DNA from 2 places in the Xanthomonas arboricola pv. juglandis genome. Region 2 is predicted to be linked to the other one. Evidence: predicted binding sites of a transcription regulator. Region 2 holds the regulator's gene; the other holds the start of a gene.
What was found. The regulator FliA, encoded in region 2, starts transcription of late flagellar genes. The targets are predictions, from matches to a motif close to TAAAGTTTNNCNNNCNNNGGCCGATAA.
Positions count from the first base shown of each region.

Region 1: the regulator FliA is predicted to act here: its motif matches at 1,532-1,558, upstream of KHN93_RS03390 (GGDEF domain-containing protein).

Region 1 covers NZ_HG999362.1:793,946-797,130, forward strand. Annotated here, with positions in the region: gene KHN93_RS03380 (GAD-like domain-containing protein) at 1-212, shown strand, start outside; gene KHN93_RS03385 (DUF1615 domain-containing protein) at 263-1,354, opposite strand; gene KHN93_RS03390 (GGDEF domain-containing protein) at 1,795-3,185, shown strand, end outside.
Region 2 covers NZ_HG999362.1:2,369,012-2,372,196, forward strand. Annotated here, with positions in the region: gene KHN93_RS10325 (chemotaxis protein CheA) at 1-47, opposite strand, end outside; gene KHN93_RS10330 (protein phosphatase CheZ) at 50-676, opposite strand; gene cheY (chemotaxis response regulator CheY) at 676-1,068, opposite strand; gene KHN93_RS10340 (RNA polymerase sigma factor FliA) at 1,104-1,871, opposite strand; gene KHN93_RS10345 (MinD/ParA family protein) at 1,868-2,752, opposite strand; gene flhF (flagellar biosynthesis GTPase FlhF) at 2,739-3,185, opposite strand, start outside.

The sequences.
Region 1 (3,185 bases), 1.6 Mb from region 2:
GCACACTGGACCGAGGCCAGGACGATGGGCTGCGCATGAACATGCCGCTGCGCTCGCCGCCAGACACCGGGCGCGCCCTGTATGGCTGGGTCTGGGAGATGCACCCTGCCGCGTGTCGGGTCGGCATCAACTATCAACGCGGTAGCGATGGCAAGGTGGAACATGGCCCTGTTGTCGGCGATGTGCTGACCAGTCGCCTGAGCGGGGAATGAGATGGCGGTGCGCAGCGCAGGCAGTGCTCGCAGCGCGGCAAGCCAGTCGCTTACTTGCCCATGCAGCGCTTCCAGCGCTCGTTCACCCGTTGCGCGAACCAGGCGGTGGTGAGGGTGCGGGTGATCTTGGGGCTTTCCAGCGTGATGCCGGGCAGCACCGCGCGCGGCAGCGGCTTGCCGGCACTGCGCTCGGCCAGCGCGAATACCTGGCGATACAGCGCGGTGTCTTCGAAATCGGCTGAATTGCCGGATTCCAGGGCGCGGCGTAGCTGCCGGTCGCTCATCGCCAGCTGGCTGCCCAGGGCGCGTGCGGCGCGCTCGGTGCCGCCGGGTGCATCCAGGCCGGCGCCGGGTGTCAGCAGGTCGCCGTCCAGGGTCAGCGCGATGCCGCTGGCCTTGCTCAGCGCCGCCTGGAAGGCGGCATTGCGGCTGGCGTACCAGCCGGCATTGAAGTCGGCAAAGCGGTACAGCAGGGCGTCGTAACTGGCTGGATACCCGAGCAGGTGCCTGGTGCCGAACCACAGCCCGCCGCGACGGCTGAACACCTCGTGGCGGATCGAGTCACCGGGCGGATACGGGTAGCGCTCGGCATGCTGCTCGGCAAACGCGATGCTGACCTGCATCGGCCCGGCGGTATGCACCGGGTTGAGCCCGTCGAATAAACGCGCGCCCAGCGGCACGCTGCCGGTGAAGTCTTCGAAGATGCGGCTCAGCTCCTGCTCGGTGCGCGCGCTCGCGATGCGCGTGGCATAGCTGCGGCCGTCGGGCGAGTCGATACGCAGGGCGGCATCGACCATGAAGCCGGGAATGTGATGCGCGCTGGCGCGGCGGTCGATCTCGGCGCGCGAAATCTTGCCGAGATTGGGTACCACCGGGTTGGCCTGGTAGGTCGACTCCTGCTCGGTCACCGCCAGCACCGCGCAGATGTGCTCGGCGCTGGTGTCCAGCCCCTGCGAGGACAGCGCCACGTAGACATCGTCGGCCCAGCCGTTGCGATCGCCCAGCGTGGCCGGGAGGCGCCGCGCGATGTCGGCCTTGACCGCGTCCGGGGAGCGCTGTGGCGCACGCGGCGCCTGGGTGGCGCAGGCCGACAGCAAGGCGACGGCGAGCAGCGTGAGCAGGCGGGGCAGGCGGAATGTCACGGCGTCTCCAGGATCCGGGGGGCGGCAGCAGGTGCCGTGCCGCAGTTTACGTGGCTGTCGCGGGGTGGTTGCATGCGGCGATGTGCAGCAGCCGCGACGGCGCGGGTCGCCCGCAGGGCCGCAGCGCTTGCCAAGGGGCACGGCCGCAGGCCGCGGTCATGCGATCTGCCGGCCGATTCAAGCCCGCTGCACGCAGGCCGCTAACGATCTTGAGGCATAGCGTGGCGATCACATGACCTGCCGTGTTCGCCGGTCATCATGACCGCGTGTTTTTGCATCGAAGTGGCGTCATTCAGACGCCGACATCGCCCCGATTCCACCGCCAGCCAACCATGGGAGAGCTCGAGTGCCGCAGCAACCAGCAAACCCGATGCGGGCCGGGCGGCGCTTGCTGTGCACGGCAGCCATGCGGTGTGGCTCATCGTTGCCGTGAGGTGTCGATGAGCAGTGCGACGCCACGCTGGCGGCGCATGGTCATGGGGATGGCTGCAATGCTGTTCAGCGCGGCGCTGTGGGCGCAGCCGCAGCCGTGGAAGAGCATCGAGACCGCCGCGATCGACGACCCCAGGGCCGCCTTGCAGGCCGCCCAGGCTGCGTTCGAGCGTGCCCGCAGCGATGGCGACGCCGATGCGCAGTTCTGGGCTTCGCTCGCGCAGGCGCGGGTGCTGATTTCGCTGGAAGAGACCGAGCGCCGCCAGACAGCCCTGGCCCAGGCGCATGCGCTGCTGGAACGGGTGCGCGGCAACGCGGCGCAGGCGCAGCTGTGGCTGGCGATCGTGCAGGCGCTCAGCGATGTGCGCGAGAGCCCCAACCGCGGCATGCTGGCGCGGCTGGAAGCGCTGCGTCAGCAAGCGCGCGCGCTGGGGCGCAACGATCTGCTGTGCGAGATCGAAGCGGTCGACATGTGGAGCATGCTCGCCTCCGGCAGCAGCGACGAGGCCTGGAACGCGGCGCAGGCCAGCTACCAGTGTGCAGTGCGCGAACACAACTTGAGCCTGGAGCTGGATGCCTTGACCCAGCTCGGCTCTCTGGCCAGCCGGGTGGGTGGCCGTTCGGCGGAAGACAACGATGCCGAGGACTATCTGCAGCGCGCCCTGGCGCGCCTGCGCGGCCAGCCGGCACGCTTCCAGCGCAGCCTGATCGAATACGAATACGGCACCTCGCTGGCAGCGCAGCAGCCGGACGCGTCGCTGCTGCATTTCAGGCGCGCGCTGGCGCTCAGCCGCGAGCTGGGCGATCAGGCCGGCGTGGCCGCGGCATTGACCAGCGCCAGCGAGGTGCTGATCGACGCCGGCGATGCCACCGCGGCACTGGCAATGGCGCGCGAGGCGCTGCCGTTGATGCAACGCCAGGGCAATGTCGGCCGCGTGGCCGCCTGCCATGCGGTGTTGTTGCGGGCATTGACCGCGCTCAAGTCCGGCAGCCTCGGCATGGAGATCATCGCGGCCCGGGCAGCGGACGATCCCAATCTGCCGTTGGTGCGGCGCGCGCGACTGCTCGATGCCATTGCCCAGGCACTGGCAGCGGAGGGGCGGCATGCCGAGGCCTACCAGGAACTGCAGCGCGCCAACACGCTGCGCGCGCAGAGCCTGGATCGCCAGCGTGACACCGTGATGCTGCGCCTGCAGGCGCGTTATGAAGATGCACGCCGTGGCGCGGAAACCGCCGAGCTGCGCCGCCGCAGCGAGACCGCGCAACTGGCGTTGCAGGCCCGCGAAGCCGGGCAACGCGCCTTGTGGATTGCGCTCTGCGCGGCCTGCCTGCTGTTGCTGGGCGCGCTGGTGGTGCTGGCCTTCGGTGCGCGCCATCGGCGGCAACTCTCGCGGCTGGC
Region 2 (3,185 bases):
GCCTCGACAATGAAATCGGCAGCAATATCGTCTGGAACAGCACTCATGGTTACAGCCCCAATCCGGACAGCAGGTCGTCGGCGTCGTCCTGCGACACCGCGTGACGGTCCAGGCCCTTGACTGCAGGACCGGCAAGACCGCCGTCGTCTTTCTTCGGCTCGGGATTCTTCGGCGGCAGGCCGAGTGCACCGAAGCCCTCGTGCACGCGCCGCACGATGCCGGCCACGCGACGGATGATCTGGCCGCTCAGGTCCTGGTAGCTCTGCGCCAGCGACAGCTCGGTCAGGTTATGGCGCATCTTGTCCATTAGCGCGCCCTGGTCCTGGTTCAGGCCACCGTCGCGCAGCTGGTTGGCCAGCTCGCGGCATTCCTCGACCAGGTCCAGCGTGCGATGGCTGGCCTTCTCGGTCATTTCCACCACGTGGTCCAGGCGCGAGCAGGCATCGTCCAGTTCGCCGGCTTCCTCGGGCACGGTGGGCAGCTCGCCCAGCGCCTGCCCGAGTTCGCGCGCGAGCCGGCTCAGGCTCTGCATCATCGGGCGCGTGCGCAGCGCGGCGAGGTGGTCCACCTCGCGCCGCCAGGCGACCTGGTCACCGCTTTCCAGTGCATCGAGCGCGTGTTGCAGGCGCTCGATCAGGGCGGCACGTTCGGCATCGGCTTCCACGGTGGCGTTCATCAGGCGGTCGCCGCCAGACGTTCGAACACCTTGCCCAGCTTCTCTTCCAGCGTCTGTGCGGTGAACGGCTTGATGATGTAGCCGTTTACGCCGCACTGGGCCGCTTCGATGATCTGCTCGCGCTTGGCTTCGGCGGTCACCATCATCACCGGCAGGTGCTTGAGCTTGGCGTCGGCGCGGATGTTGCGCAGCAGGTCGATGCCGGTCATGCCGGGCATGTTCCAGTCGGTGACCACGAAATCGAACGGGCCGGCCCGCAACGCCGCCAATGCGCTGTTGCCGTCTTCGGCCTCTGCGGTATTGGTGAAGCCCAGATCGCCCAACAGATTCTTGACGATACGTCGCATCGTCGAGAAGTCGTCCACGATCAAAATCCGCATGTTCTTGTTCACATCAAGCTCCTAACACTAAAAAATGCGCGAAAAAATCATTCGTCAATTTCGACACCGGCATCGGCCAGTTCGAAGACCTTGAGGCGGCCGCGCAGACGCACCACCGCCTGGCCATGGATCTGGCAGACGCGCGATTCGCTGACACCGAGCACGGCGCCGATTTCTTTCAGGTTCAATTCCTGTTCGTAGTACAGCGACAGCACCAGCTGCTCGCGCTCGGGCAACTGGCCGATGGCCTTGCCCAGCTCGCGGCCGAATTCGCCACGCTCCATCATCTGCTGCGGATTGGGGCCGCCCTTGGCGGTGGTGTCCAGCTCGCCGTGATCCTCGATCCGTGACTCCAGGCTCAGCACCTGGCCGCGGGCGGCATCTTCCATCAGACGCAGGTAGTCGGGCAGCGGCATCTCCATCGCGGCGGCCACTTCGGTGGCGGCGGCGGCGCGGCCGGTGTGCTGTTCGATCTTGCGCACGGCGGCGGCGGCGTCGCGTGCGCGGCGGTGCACCGAGCGCGGCACCCAGTCGCCACGCCGGATTTCGTCGATCATCGAGCCGCGGATGCGGATCGAGGCATAGGTCTCGAACGAGGCGCCCTGTTCGGAGTCGTAACTGCGCGAGGCTTCGATCAAGCCGATCATGCCGGCCTGGATCAGATCGTCCACTTCCACGCTCGCCGGCAGGCGCGCGGCCAGATGGTGGGCGATGCGGCGCACCAGGTCGGCGTGCTGGGTGACGATGTCGTTGGCGTTGTTGCGCTGCACGGCGCGGTACTGCGCGCTGGCCGTGGTTGCGGTAGCGGTGCTCATGCGGCCACTCCCCGTTGGATGATGCGTTCGACGAAGAACTCGACGTTGCCGCGCGGCACGGTGGGGGCCTGCCAGCGCGAGGTACGGCGAGCGATTTCTGCAATGGCCTGCGCCGACGGACTGGCGGGGTAGGCCTTGATGACCGGCTGCTGGCGCTGCACCGACAGGCGCAACCAGTCGTCCTGCGGCACGTGGCCGAGGTAGTTCAGCGACACGTCGCCGAGGAATTTTTCGCAGACCCGCGACAGCTTGTCGTACAGCAGGCGGCCCTCGTTGGGGTCGCGCACCATGTTGGCGATGATCTGCAGGCGGTCCACGCCGCGTTCGCGCGAGAGCACCTTGATCAGCGCATAGGCGTCGGTGATCGAGGCCGGCTCGTCGCAGACCACCACCACGGTGTCCTGGGCGGCCTGGCAGAAGGTCAGCACGCTGTCGGTGATGCCGGCGGCGGTGTCGATGACCATCACGTCCAGGTCGCGCTCCAGCTCGGAGAACACGTTGACCAGGCCGATGTGCTGGGCCGGGGCCAGTTCGGCCATGTGGCGGCGGCCGGAGGCGGCCGGGACCACCAGCACGCCGCCGGGGCCTTCGATGATCACTTCATCCAGCGTGCAGCGGCCGGCGATCAGGTCGGCCAGGGTGTACTTGGGCGACAGTCCCAGCACCACGTCCAGGTTGGCCAGGCCCAGGTCGGCGTCCAGCAGCAGGGTGCGCTTGCCCATGTCGGCCAGCGCCACGGCCAGGTTGGCGGAGATGTTGGTTTTACCCACGCCGCCCTTGCCACCGGTCACGGCAATGGTGCGCACCGGGCCCAGGGGCTCGGGACGGGTCGCCGACAGGGGGAAGGCGTTGGTCAGCTTGGCGTATTCACGCGACTGCATGGTTGTGCTCCGGAGTACAGGGCTTATCGGCAGCGCGCCGCAAATCTTCAAGGCGAAGAACGAGACTGGCGGCATTGGCGCGGTGCAGGTCGTCGGGGACCCGCTGTCCGTCAGTCACCCAGGTGATGGGCATTTGGTGATCGACGACGACCGACAGCGCACTACCGAAGCGGCCGGTCTCGTCAAGTTTGGTCAGCACCACGCCCTGGGGCTTGGCGTGGGCGAAGCGGCGCACGACCTCGTCGAGGTCGGAAAAGTGCGCGTTGGCAGGCAGCACCAGCAACGAGGTGACCTGGTGCGCGGCGCGCAACCAGTTGAGCTGGGCGGCCAGGGCGCGGTCGCGCTGGCCCATGCCGGCGGTGTCGATCAGCACCAGCTTGTAGTCGCGCAGGCGCTCGAGCAGTTCCAGCAGGCTCTCGGCGCTGTCGGCCTC